2 regions of the Pedobacter roseus genome follow, and region 1 is predicted to be linked to the other one. Evidence: riboswitches for the same ligand, from Rfam matches in the RefSeq annotation. Region 1 holds a riboswitch; the other holds the start of a gene.
What was found. Region 1 has a riboswitch for fluoride ahead of H9L23_RS00615 (phosphatase PAP2 family protein). Riboswitches for the same ligand answer to the same signal wherever they lie in the genome.
Positions count from the first base shown of each region.

Region 2: it holds a riboswitch for fluoride, as region 1 does, so the genes downstream of both, H9L23_RS23630 (voltage-gated chloride channel family protein) here and H9L23_RS00615 (phosphatase PAP2 family protein) in region 1, are expected to answer to the same signal.

Region 1 is NZ_CP060723.1:132,335-139,613, reverse strand. Features, by position in the region: gene H9L23_RS00625 (TolC family protein) at 1-1,177, opposite strand, end outside; gene H9L23_RS26450 (four-helix bundle copper-binding protein) at 2,722-2,886, opposite strand; fluoride riboswitch at 3,288-3,356, shown strand; gene H9L23_RS00615 (phosphatase PAP2 family protein) at 3,399-3,947, shown strand; gene H9L23_RS00610 (EamA family transporter) at 3,957-4,370, shown strand; gene eno (phosphopyruvate hydratase) at 4,429-5,703, shown strand; gene H9L23_RS00600 (voltage-gated chloride channel family protein) at 5,722-7,014, shown strand; gene H9L23_RS00595 (YidH family protein) at 7,175-7,279, opposite strand, start outside.
Region 2 is NZ_CP060723.1:5,708,087-5,715,365, forward strand. Features, by position in the region: gene H9L23_RS23630 (voltage-gated chloride channel family protein) at 19-1,296, opposite strand; fluoride riboswitch at 1,316-1,378, opposite strand; gene H9L23_RS23635 (tryptophan 2,3-dioxygenase family protein) at 1,442-2,407, shown strand; gene H9L23_RS23640 (branched-chain amino acid aminotransferase) at 2,553-3,617, shown strand; gene H9L23_RS23645 (DUF4920 domain-containing protein) at 3,792-4,256, opposite strand; gene radA (DNA repair protein RadA) at 4,591-5,967, opposite strand; gene H9L23_RS23655 (Rne/Rng family ribonuclease) at 6,108-7,279, opposite strand, start outside.

The DNA.
Region 1 (7,279 bases):
GTATTTCATCGAGTCTTTTATGCGCGGTACTGATCTCAAGGCCTGCCTGAAGGGCGGCATTTGATAACATTAGCCGCTCCTGCTGTAGTTCCTTTAAGTAAAAATTGCTACTGGCCTTTTGGGTCCTAAGCTTCAACTGACGCCTGCGCAGATCAAATAAGTTATAACTGATCCCTACGCCCACGAGGTAATTTTCCCGTTGCCATTCCAAGCCATTCGAGAGACTGTTGAAATTATCATTGGCATCAATGCTTGATCCCCTTGACCAGGCAGCAGCTTGCAGGCTTACCTTTGGATTATAGGCTTTTTTGACCAGGTTTTCCTTCTCAACGCTGCTTAGATAATTGCTTTTGTAGAAATCAAGCAGCGGATGGCTTGAACTGTCGGTCAACTTTACCGATAGGTTTACCTCAAGCGATTTTAGCCGATCCAGGATCGTACTGTCAGCGACAATACTTTCCGGATTTAGCCCGCTGATTGCTGCAATGTCGAGCTGAACCTGTCTGTAGGTATTGTCCATTTCAATATAGTTCAATCTTGATTTGGAGAGTTCGGCCCCTGCGATACTGGTATCCACACCCGGACGCACACCGCTTCTGGCAAGGGATAAAATCGAACGGTTGATCTGCTCATTGCGACTGATATTGCTTGCTTGAATGGATAGCATGTCCTGAAGCTTTAGTAGACTCAGGTAATCATCAATAGCGATGGCCCTTGTCTGGTATCGGCGCTGGGCAAACTTGGATCGTTCAACGACAAGTTCTGATTTGGCGACTGCATTCTGAGCTTTATAGGCACCAAAATTATAGACCTCCCAATCAAGGGAGACAATACCAAGATTAGTAAGTGTAGCCTTGGTAGTGCTTTCAGTCCTAACACCTCTGGAATTGGAAGGAACAATACCAAAGGCCATGTATGGCCCTGCAACATTATTGTTTGAGCCCAGATCTGCCTGATAATTAAGCTTCAGATTTGGAAGGGCATTCGCCGCGGTCTCTCTTAACTGGGCGGCACGTATATCAACTGTTGCTGAATCAGCGGCCAGTGAAGGTGAAAAAGCGGTCACGTGATCGATCAGATCAACGATCCCGATGGGCTTTGGGGAGGTTTGGGCATGGCTTTCCAGCCCCATATATAAAAGTGGGAACAAACAGAAAATCTGTTTAATACGGATCATGTCTTTAAATTAAAATTTAAGGAAAAAGATTTGACGGACGTCTTGGACAGGAAACACGGTGATTAACCGGCCGTCGTCACTTCATCATTTGAAGGACCTGTCAATAAAAGAAAATTGAGATAAATCTCAGATCCGAAAGACCTGGTTGGAAATATAAATTGGGACTGATCCGGCAATCCTGTATCTGATCTCAAGAAAATACCTGTTTAGGTTAGAGGCTAAAAGCGAAAGCCCCAAAAATAAGATGACGCCGATAAGAAAAGCTTCCAAAACAGGAAGCACGGTTTTCTTGCGTTCATCAAGGATACACTTAAATTGTCTGGTAATTTTTGAATCCTTTCCAAGCGGAGAAAAGCTACCTTTGTACTGCGCAGCTGATTTTATTCCCCGGGCGGACTCTAAAAGGGAGAGGTTGGATAAAAAAAAGATATTGCCCAAAGAGATAATCAGGTACAGCAAGACGACTCCAATTATAGAGCAATTTGGTACCTGCTTAACTTTCAAACCCTTCAAATTTAACAACCTAAATATATAGGCGCTAAAATCTGCATTAATCTAAAAAGATGAGAGGATAAACCGCAACAAAACCGTTACAAAATATCAACAAATATTAGGTTACGATATTTCTCACCCTACTTTCGATTGTCATCGAATAATTTCTTTTTCCTATACTGTCCCTCCATCTTGTTGTTCAAAACTTTATCAAAATTAACCACAGCTTCACAATGCTCAAAAAGGGTCGAACTTCCGCGGGTTGACCCTACTAAGTGGCAATATGAGGCATCTAAAAAGTATGCCTCTTATTTTTTAAACATTAAGAACTTGAAAATAAGTCACTTACAATAGATTAAATTGAATTTTTCGGTTCGAACTTTTTAGAATTTTCCCTAAAATTAAGATATACCGCAACTATTTATAAAACACCAATTGTCTAGACATCAGTGTTGAACTCCATAAACTGCTATCTAATTAGCCAAATAAGCATGTGGATTAGTTTCAATTGCGAACATCGATCAGCTTGAATATTATTCAATTATAGGATAAACGGGGGGAAATCCGTTTGGTCTAAATTTTTTTACAATTATGCGCAAATGCCATGTAGCTTGCATTTAATTTAGAAGGTACATACCCTCGGTTTAACAACGTGATTGATTTAACACCGCCATTGAAATGAAATTTGTATTTTTTGTTTTTTGAAATAATTTGATGAAGCGGGAATTGAAAGTTCATGCATTATTTAATGCATTCCTCAACTCGCATCTAGCCTTCATTTTCATAGAATTCGAATTATCAAGTACTCATCATCAAAAACTGAAATTCTTATTTGAATAATGGAATGAGTTTATGAGAATCATATCCTAAAAAACCCATTTTTTTAAGGCTAGAGAAAGGACATACCAAGAACAACCTCAAACCTTGGTAAATATCAAATAATGAGGGAATAATGAAAATAAAATGAATGGAATAAATTTGCCTATTTATAAAAATGAAAGGGCAACTAGAATGCTGCCCTTAATCAATTAATGCTCACGGTGATTGGCATCTTAAGCAGCTACTCCTGTCATTCTTCTGCATTCTTCCGCACAAGCCTTACAAGCATCTGCACATTCCTGACAATGCTGGGTATGATGATTACTACACTCATCTCCGCATTGCTGGCAAATATCTGCGCAAATACGGCAAATGTCTTGAGCAAAAGAGCTACCCATACTCATCAATTGAGCGGCAGAGTAGCAGATGGCTGCACATTGCATATCAAGCTCAATACACCGCGCCATCATTTTCACGTCTTCTTCCTGAGTGCATGAACTTGCACAATGATTGCAAATTGAAGCACACTTTAAGCATGCATCAATACAGTTTTTCCATTCATGGTATCCCATAACTTTAATTTTTTAGGGTTATAAAAAAAATTCCTATATAGATAACATGGTTATTTCCAGGCGGTTTCATTTTGTTTAAGAAAAGCTTTAATCCCGTGATATGATGCTTGTTTAAACGGTAGAAGAATAAGAAACTGGTTCTCGTATTCAAATAAGGAGGAATAGTGATAAATTAAATTCTCAACACCTACTTTAAGATTTTGCACATCATTTTATTAGTATTATATTTGCAATACGGAAATGGTGTCCTTCCGATTCAACCGCTTTTTTCAAAAGCTGATGGCGCCTACAATAGAAATTCCAGCAGGTAATAAAATCTGCCGGTCAAAGTATTGTAGGTGAAAAAATTAAAAATAAATTCTCAACTCTTATTGCTGGCAGCTATCTTAATTGCGCTTGTCTTACTTTGTCTGTCTGCCAAAGTGAGATCAGTGTTAGCAATGGTCCTGCCGGTTGAAACTGAATGGTTCTTGTGGATAAATCAGCACCATAATGCATTCTGGGATACGATCATGTACTGGGCCAGTGATAAGCGTTTTTGGCTTCCTTTTTATGCCTTCATTATTTATTGCCTCTTCCAGAATTTCTGCAAAAAAATTTGGCAGGTTCTTATTACCATTGCGCTACTAGTTGCTAGTGCAGATCAGATTGCTTCAGGACTGATTAAAAACACCGTTAAGCGTCTACGCCCTTCCCATGAACCGAATCTAACTACGATCATTCATTTAAGTAAAGCAGGTGCGGGTGGGATGTATGGATGGCCATCCGCTCTTTCATCACCTATCTTCAAAAGCATTCTTTCCGCTGGTTCGGCATTTACCGGATCATTGCCGGAGCAACGGTTCTTGTACTCATTACTTTGGAATTATTCAATAACGGAAAATTAACATAAAACTATGTGGTGGATCTACGCGCTATTATCAGCTTTCTTTGCTTCCCTTACGGCCATCTTTGCAAAAGTCGGCGTAACCAATGTCAATTCTGATTTGGCTACTGCCATACGAACGGTGGTAATACTGATTGTAGCCTGGGGGATCGTAATGGCCAGAGGCGAACTTAAAGGAATTACGGAACTGTCAAAGCATAACCTGCTATTTCTTTTTTTATCTGGCCTTGCCACCGGCTTGTCCTGGATATTCTACTACAAGGCTTTGCAGATCGGGAAAGTGTCCCAGGTCGCCCCTGTTGATAAGTTGAGTGTTGCCCTAACTATTATACTTGCAATGGTGTTCCTGAAAGAAGCTCTTACCCTGAAAGTATTCTTTGGTGCCCTGCTGATCATTGGGGGAACACTGGTTTTGATCTTTTGAGAAACTCAATTATTTGTAAGCAACCGAAATACTAAAAATCAATATAAAACAAAAAACTATGAAATTAACTAAAATTCATGCCCGTGAAATTTTGGATTCCAGGGGCAATCCGACAGTAGAAGTCACTCTTAACGGAACAACAGCAAGGGGTATTTCTCCATCCGGGGCAAGTACGGGTGAAAAAGAAGCCGTAGAGCTTAGAGATGGTGATCCAGAGCGCTATAATGGTAAAGGCGTGGAAAAAGCAGTAAAAGGGATTAACGTCGAAGTCGGCAAATCAGTCACCGGCTTATCCTTTGAGGGTCAGCAGGCCTTCGATGATCATATAATTGGTCTGGATGGAACCGAGAATAAATCAAGGCTCGGCGCAAATGCGATGCTTGCGGCCTCAATCGCCTTCGCCCGGGCTTCGGCCGTTGCAAAAGGGATTCCCTTGTATAGGCAGCTAGTGGAAAGGGAAGGTTACGTAATGCCCGTACCGTGCATGAATGTCATTAATGGGGGAAGGCATTCTGATAACAACATCGATTTTCAGGAATTTATGATTGCCCCTCATAACGCCCCCTCGTTTAAGGAAAGTATCCGTATGGGCGAAGCTGTTTTTCATTCCCTGAGAAGTCTGCTAAAAGCGAAAGGCTATTATACCGGAGTTGGTGACGAAGGTGGGTTTGCGCCAAATCTGAGTTCTAATGAGGAAGCCGTCCAAATCATCATGGAAGCGATACATATTGCCGGTTTTGCTCCAGGCAAGGATATTTCCCTTTGTCTTGACCCAGCGACCAGCGAAATGTGGAATAATGGAAAATATGAATTTTATAAAAGTTCTAAAGAACGGATCACAACAGATGAAATGATTGGCTTTTGGGAAGGATGGTTAAAAGAGTACCCAATTATCCTGTTGGAAGACGGGTTGGGCGAAAACGATTGGGAGGGATGGAAAAAGCTGACCAGCCTTTTGGGAGACAAAGTGGAATTGGTTGGAGATGATATATTCTGCACCAACCCGAGTATTATCCAGCAGGGAATCGACCAGGGCATTGCAAACAGCGTACTGATTAAATTGAACCAGATCGGTACAGTTTCCGAAACGCTAAAGGCCGTAGAACTAGCCCAAAAAAACGGTTACAATTGCTTTATTTCTCACCGCAGTGGTGAAACTGAAGACACGACAATTGCGGATCTGGTTGTCGCTACCGGTGCGGGGCACATCAAAACAGGAAGTGGCTGCCGCTCTGAAAGGGTATCTAAATTTAACCAGTTGCTTCGGATAGAAGAAGAACTTGGTGATAGGGCATCATTTGCAGGAATCAATACTTTTTATAAAAAATTATAAATCAGCCGCTAACCTACAATGAAACATAATAAATTTTTATTTGAACACCTTTCGGTTTTTAAATATGCGGTTCGATGGACGCTGCTTATACTTCCTGTTGCCATTGCAATAGGAAGTATGGTTGCCTTGTTCCTTTGGCTGCTAGGCTGGGCCATTCACTTTCGCTTTCAGCATACCTGTCTCATTTTTCTGCTACCTTTAGCAGGTATTGTGATCCACCTGATTTATCAGTCAGTTGGTAGGTCCTCAGAAAAAGGAAATAACCTGATCATGGATGAAATCCATAGGCCGGGTGGTGGAGTGCCCAGGCAGATGGCGCCAGTAATCTTAATAACTACAGTGATTACCCATTTGTTTGGCGGATCGGCTGGAAGAGAGGGAACCGCGGTACAAATCGGAGGAAGCATCGCAGGAATGTTTAGCCGCTGGTTTAAGCTAAATGAGGTAGACACCAAGATGCTCCTTACCGCGGGAATTGCAGCCGGGTTTGGGGCGGTGTTCGGAACACCGCTCACCGGTGCCATATTTGCAATGGAAGTTCTGGCCATTGGAAGAATAGAGTACAAGGCTTTACTTCCCGCATTAATTGCCAGCGTGCTTGGTGATCTTACTGTCTCTGCCTGGGGCATCCATCATACCGCTTATCACATCGATCTCATAGAGAAAAGTGCCTACTTTCTATCTGAATACCTGCCGGTAAACCTACTCCTGCTTAGTAAGGTTATTCTAGCATCCACATTGTTTGGTCTGGCCAGCTACCTGTTTGCTGTAATGGTGCATGAGATCAAGGCCTTTTTTTCTAAAGTATGTAAGATCCAGTGGCTTATTCCTGTTATCGGTGGTCTGATTATTATAGGCTTGACTTACGCCATCGGGAAACCGGATTACTTAAGTTTGGGCGTGGATAGCGAATACCAAGGAGCCGTTACAATTCCCTCTGCTTTTCAGCCTGGTGGAGCAGATACTTGGAGCTGGTTATGGAAGACCATTTACACAACTTTAACATTAGGAACTGGATTTAAAGGTGGTGAGGTAACGCCTTTGTTTTATATTGGCGCAACATTAGGCAATGCACTTTCGACCTTATTAAATGCTCCAGTTAGTTTGTTTGCTGCCCTTGGATTTATTGCTGTTTTTGCTGGTGCAACGAATACACCCCTTGCCTGTACGATTATGGGTATAGAACTTTTTGGTAGTGAATACACCATGTTTTTTGCGGTAGCCTGTTTTACAGCCTATTTTTTCAGTGGCCATTCAGGTATATATTCTTCACAGCGTATTGCGGTACCCAAAATATTTACGGGAACATAAAATATTGACTTATCCTGTTCCTGTGGATTATCATAAAGAGGTGAAATTTTTATAAGATCCTTGACCAATGCAATCAGCAATTTATATCAAAAAACAACGCTATATCGACCGCTTTCCTTCCTCTCTTTTCTAAAGCATCAAGTACAGATGATTTAACTGCCTATGTTGTTTTAATAAGGTAGAGCAGTAAAAGTATACTAGCTATGAAAACTAAAGCGGTTAAAACTTTAACAAAAAGTGTTGAATGGTAATACACCCCCTGATT
Region 2 (7,279 bases), 750 kb from region 1:
TCGCCTGGCGCCACCCGCTTACCGCCTCTTCAACAACAAATGTTTAGGTGCCCCGATACTTTGCGAACTGTAAATTCCGGTATGGCCCGAAAATAGATAAGCAGTAACGCAGGCCAATGCAATATAAACTCCCGATGCTGTACCAAAGAGTTCTACACCCATAAAAATACAGGCCAATGGAGTGTTCGCTGCTCCTGCAAATACCGCTACAAAGCCCATTCCAGCCAAAAGGCCATAAGGTAATGGAATAAATAAGCTCAAAAAGCTGCCCAATGTAGCTCCTATAAAAAAAAGTGGGGTAACCTCACCGCCTTTAAAACCCGCGCTAAGCGTAAGTGCCGTTAAAAATAATTTTATGGCGAAAGTGTAATAAGCTTCCTGTTGTGTAAAGGCTTCCGAAATAACCGGGATACCTAAACCTATGTAACGAGTGTTCCCGATCAGGTAAATAATACCGATTAAAATGATCCCGCCAATAAATGGTCTCAACGGAGGGTATTTAATCTTGGCAAAAAGGCTTGATAAACCATGGTTTAATGCAGAGAAACTCCTGGCGGTAATACCAAACAATATTCCGGCACCTAAAGATAAGAGCAGGTTTACCGAATCCATTTCTGGTACGGCGGCTATAGTATAGTGGGTATGGCCAACGCCCCAGGCTTTACAGGCATAATCGGCAATAACTGCGGTGATAAATGAAGGCAGAATTGAACTATAGGTTAAACTACCTACAACGAAAACCTCGAGCCCAAATACTGCACCGGCCAGAGGTGTACCGAAAACAGAAGCAAAACCAGCGCTGATACCACAAATAAGGATTACTTTCCGGTCTCTCGCTTTGAGTTTGAATAATTTTGTAAACTGATCGGCAAAAGCTCCTCCAATTTGCACTGCTGTACCCTCTCTGCCTGCCGATCCACCAAATAAGTGGGTAATAATGGTGCCAGCAAAAATGAGTGGTGCCATAATAATGGGAATCACTTTTTTGGGCGATTGTAACTCCTCAATCAAAAGATTGTTCCCCTTTACTACCGCTGTGCCCCAATAATGGTAAGCCAAACCAATTATTACACCAGCAAGGGGCAAAAAGGCAATAATCCAAAGGTGTTGCTCGCGGTAATTGGTCGCCCAGTTTAAAGTACTTAGAAATAGGGCAGAGGCCGAGCCGATGATTCCACCTAATAGGACAGAAATCAATAGCCACTTTAAAGTGCTTAATAACAGTACTCCGAAATCGAGCTTAATAAATTGATTGATAGACAGAAGAAATCCTTCTGTTAGTTTTTTAACAGGCATTTGAATTCAATTTTAAATAAAAATCGTAGGAGTCATCAGCCTGTTTGGGCGGTTTTGGCGGTACCCCATCGCCATCTCTCAAATGTATAAATTTTAGTTATTTGTTGCAAAATCTTTATCACCTTTGTGCAGCTAACTCTAAACCATGGATTTCACACCAGAAATAAAAGACAAACTAAATCAACTACAAGAAAAATACACTGCAATGGGGCAGGATATGGCATCCTATCTCGACGGGCTCTTATATGCAGATTTTTTGACCTATTGGGATTATATTCACCTGGATACCCTATTAAGCTTGCAGAGCCCTAAAACACCAATTCCTGATGAAGAAATATTTATCATGTATCATCAGATTACAGAGCTTTATTTTAAACTTGCACTGCACGAATGCCGGCAGATTGCTGAACATGAAAGCTTAACTGCCGAGTTTTTCACTGCACGTGTAAAACGGATCAATGCTTATTTTAACGCCTTAACCACTTCATTCGAGGTGATGGTTGATGGAATGGAGAAAGAGCAGTTTTTAAAGTTCCGGATGTCGTTATTACCAGCCAGTGGTTTTCAATCTGGTCAATATAGAATGATCGAAATCTGTGCGACTGATTTTATCCGTTTGGTAGATAAAAGTAAACGCGAAGAATTGAGTACAGCAACAATAGAGGAACAGTTTGAACATATCTATTGGAAATTCGGGGCAACTGAACTGGCATCGGGCAAACAGACCCTGACCTTAAAACAGTTTATTAAAAAATATGCTGCCCAGTTTTTGCAATTGGCAAAAGACCGTACTTTATCCAATTTTTCTGCATTATACCATCAATTGCAGGCTAACGGAGCCGATGTTTCGGCCCTTGCCGAAGAATTACGCAAGCTTGATCTGTATGTGAACGTAGAGTGGCCTTTATCGCATTATAAATCAGCTGTACGTTATTTAGAGAAAGATCCTGTTGATGTTGCAGCAACTGGCGGAACCAACTGGCAGAAATATTTGCCTCCGCGTTTTCAGAAAAGAATTTTTTATCCCTTCTTATGGAATGATGAACAGATGGAAGAATGGGGTAAAGGATGGGTGCTTAGTGTACTTAAAACACTCAAAAACAAAGATTAATATTATGAAAAGCTATTAAAAAAGCCTCTTTTTTATTAATTTGCGCAAAATAGTTAATGACAGAATGAGTGAATTATTTAATTAGAGAATGAGCGGGTAAAACACTCAGTCATTCGATCATTCACCCATTCAAAATTCAAATACAATGACCGAGACATTAGATATAAAAATCACTAAAACAAACGAAACACGTTTGACTGTTACTGATTTTTCGCAATTACCGTTCGGTAAGGTTTTTACCGATCACATGTTTACTGCCGACTACGAAGATGGCGAATGGAAAAATTTACAGATTCTTCCTTATGGCCCTATTCCAATGAGTCCTGCAATTTCTGCACTTCATTATGGTCAGGCAATTTTCGAAGGATTAAAAGCTTATCGCCAGCCTGATGGAAGGATCAGTGTATTCCGTGCCGATAAAAACTTCGAACGTTTTAATAAATCAGCAGCTAGAATGTCGATGCCTACCATTCCGGAAGAAATTTTTATGCAAGGTTTGGCCGCTTTGATCAATGTTGATGAGAAATGGGTACCTAACCAGGAAGATTATGCTTTGTATATCCGTCCGGTAATGTTTGCAATGGATCCATATTTAGGCGTTAAAGCTTCTGATACTTATAAATTTGCTTTATTAACCACACCAACCGGTCCATATTACAGTAGTGCATTAAAAGTTAAAATCGAAACTGAATTTACACGTGCTGATGAAGGTGGTGTTGGTTTTGCCAAAACTGCCGGAAACTATGCCCGTTCGTTATATCCGTTCGAACAAGCTAAAAAAGAAGGTTACGATCAATTAATCTGGACAGATTCGATAACGCACGAGTTTATTGAAGAAGCCGGAACAGCTAATTTGCTTTTTGTGATTAATGGTAAATTGGTTACGCCATCTGTACGCAGTACAGTTTTAGATGGTGTTACACGTGATACAATTATCAAATTGGCAAAAGATGCTGGTGTAGAGGTTGAAGAGCGCAGGGTTTCTGTTAAAGAAGTAATCGAAGGAATCGAAAACGGAAGCTTGACCGAAGCTTTTGCTGCGGGAACTGCTGCTACAGTAACACATGTTGGCGAAATGGGCTACAATGGCCAGATTTATAAATTGACCGATCCATCAACAAGGCATATTTCGAATGGCATTGCTAAAAAATTAAACGATATCCGTTACGGTTTAGCGCCTGATGAATTTGGCTGGAACTGGGTTTTGTAATCCGATACCTTATAAAAGATAAACCCCGATGCATATTCTGTATCGGGGTTATTTTTTGCTTGAGGTTTTTAGTATCAAGAGATCTATTCTTAGTCTTTCGTGTTTGAATTTCTAGTGTTAACCTCCGGGTTTTCGGACCTCTGACTTCCAGGCCTCCAGACTTTCGGACTTATTTTATTTATCTAGAATTACTACACCCTTAGCTTCAAAAGCCAGTTCTTTTTTGGGATCAGTAATTTTTGCAACTTCTTCAGGAGATTTTTTAGCATCTTCTGCATAATGGCGTAAAGTTTCTACTGAAATGGTTTGTTTTTTTGCTAAGCCATCAAGCACTACCTTTTTCCCTACAATATCCATGGGCATAAAGAAGGCGTAATCTTTAAAGGTAACGCGCATCGGATCGCCGTTTGGCATTTCCAAGGTCATCCAGCACCCCTTTTTCTTACATACATCTACTACCTTACCTTCGATTTTCATGTCGACGGTTTTTTTATCGCCCATAGCAGCTTCCATTTTGGCCGCTGGCTTTACGTCGCCTGGTTTTACCTCTTCTCCAAATTTTTGGCCTGTATAAGCTGCCTGCGCAAATGCAAGTGCGGCGAATAAACAAAAGCTTATGCTTAAAATGATTTTTTTCATCTTTTAGTGATTTATAATTGTTCCGTTATTATCTTTTTCAAAGTTATTTAAAATTTACACTAAATAATAACGCAAAAAAAAATCCCCGTTAACATCCGTTAACGAGGAAAATCATCCCTATTTTCGTGTAGATCACATCCTATGATGTACAACATGATATAATAGGCAAACCTGAATCCAAAAGTATCATTCTTGTTGCATTTGTATGTAAGTTATTGTAATTCAGTGTTTTGTATGTTTTTGTTGATGTCATTGTATGATATTAAGACTGTGGAAATGGGGAACTTTATCGCCACCGTTAAAAAATATGTTGAAATTTTTCCCCGTATTGGGGCTAGCCGAATACCAAACCAAACACTTCTTCTATCTTACTTACCGCTTTAATTTCGAGATTATATTTTTCCTTTGTGATCCCCTTTAAATTGTATTTGGATATATAAATGGTTTCGAAACCTAATTTATCGGCTTCAGCAATCCGTTGCTCAATCCTGTTTACCGCTCTTATCTCGCCTGATAAACCAACTTCTGCCGCAAAACAATTTTTGGACGAAACTGCAATATCCTGCTGAGAGGAGATAATTGCAATTAAAACGGCGAGGTCGATCGCAGGATCTTCAACCCTTATTCCTCCGGCAATGTTTAAGAAAACGTCCTGTGTGCTCAATCTGAAACCACAGCGTTTTTCGAGCACAGCCAAAAGCATATTCATTCTTTTGGTATCAAAGCCCGTGGCAGAACGTTGGGGTGTTCCATAAGCTGCGGCGCTTACCAGGGCCTGGGTTTCGATCAGCATCGGTCTGGCGCCTTCTAAAGTTGCTGCAATGGCAATTCCGCTTAATTCTTCATCGCGCTGCGAAAGCAGAATTTCTGACGGGTTCGAAACCTCTCTTAAGCCACTGCCCTGCATTTCGTAAATGCCCAGTTCTGCAGCAGCTCCAAAGCGGTTCTTGATAGACCTTAATATGCGGTAAACATGATGCCTGTCGCCTTCAAACTGTAAAACCGTGTCAACCATGTGTTCGAGTATTTTCGGTCCTGCAATGGCTCCATCTTTGGTAATGTGGCCGATGAGAAAAACAGGTACACCGGTTTCTTTTGCAAAACGTAATAACTCCGCTGTACATTCTCTCACCTGCGATACGCTTCCGGGAGTTGAATCGATATGTGCAGAATGTAAAGTCTGGATGGAATCGACAACCAAAATTTCCGGTTCCAATATTTCGATTTGTTTGAAAATATTCTGTGTAGAGGTTTCAGTTAAAATATAACAGTTCGAAGATGGATTTTCCTGGATCCGCTCTGCCCGCATTTTAATCTGCTGTTCGCTTTCTTCCCCCGAAATGTATAATAACTTTTTCCCTTTTATATTTAAGGCTAATTGCAGCATTAAGGTGGATTTTCCAATACCAGGTTCACCGCCGATCAATACTAAAGATCCTTCTACCAAACCGCCCCCTAAAACACGGTCGAGTTCTTTGTCGCCCGTTAATATTCTGCGCTCGGTTGATGATTGGATTTCATCCACCTTACTCGGTTTACTTAACTTGCGGCTCGTGGTATCATTTTTCCAGGTTGGGACTGATGCGGAACTCTTCTCAACAATTTCCTCTACAAAGGTATTCCATTGGTTACAGGATGGACATTTGCCCAGCCATTTTGCCGATTCGTAGCCACAGCTCTGACAGAAATATGCGGTTTTTGATTTTGCCAATTGATTAAAATTTTAGATTACGAATTTAACCTTTCTCGTTGATAAACCTCATAGGTTTTTAAAACCTGAGAGATTTGAAATAAACTTAAACAAGAAAGCCCGGATTTTTAAGTCCAGGCTTTCAATTAAATGTTTTTAAGTTATAATTTAATCTCTTCGTCTTTAGCAGAGATAAAGTGAAACTCATTTAAATAATACGATGATTGTGCCTTCACTTTAATCCATTGGCCATATTTAAAGAACCAGCGGCGTTGAAGGTTGAAAATGCCTTTTGTAATATAAGCTTCGATGTAAGGGTGCACGCAAAGTGTAACACCTTTTTCATTCTGCTCTCTTAAAATATAATTAAGGTTGTTCTCAATATCATCCATTAAAACGATACTCGCTTTAATTTCTCCGGTCCCATCGCAGGCCGGACATTTTTCTACCGTAACAATATTCATCTCCGGACGAACACGCTGCCGGGTAATCTGTACCAAACCAAATTTGCTCGGAGGCAAAATCGTATGTTTGGCCCTATCCAATAACATCAGCTCACGCAAATAATCGAATAGCATTTTACGGTTTGTTGGTTTGTGCATATCGATAAAATCGATTACCACAATACCGCCCATATCGCGCAAGCGCAGTTGACGGGCAATTTCTTTAGCCGCCTCTTTGTTTACCTGTAAAGCGTTCTCTTCCTGATTTTCTTTACTGGCAGTACGGTTTCCACTGTTCACATCTATTACGTGCAGCGCTTCGGTATGCTCTACAACTAAGTAAGCACCACCGGGTAAGTTTACTGTTTTTCCGAAAGCATTTTTAATCTGCTTTTCTACACCAAAATGATCGAAGATCGGTTCTTTTTGTTTGTACAGTTTAACGATTTTTTCCATTTCAGGAGAAATATCGTGTACATAAGAACGGATGTCATCGTACAGCTCTGGTGTACTGACGTAAACGTTTGTAAAATCAGGATTCAGAATATCACGGATTAACGTTGATGATCTGTCCATTTCTCCCCAAACCCTTTTTGAAGGTTCGGTAGAAGGCATTTTTTTTATGAAGTTTTCCCATTTAGCGATCAGATCCAAAAGATCTTTCTGCATTTCGGCAACACCTCTACCTTCAGAAACGGTTCTGATAATTACCCCAAAATTTTGAGGTTTAATACTTTCAATAATCTTTTTTAAACGATTACGTTCGGTATTACTTTTTATTTTTTTTGATACAGATATGGTATTGGAGAATGGCACCAGTACCACATACCTGCCGGCAATCGAAATGTCGGAACTTAAACGTGGTCCTTTTGTAGAAATTGGCTCTTTGG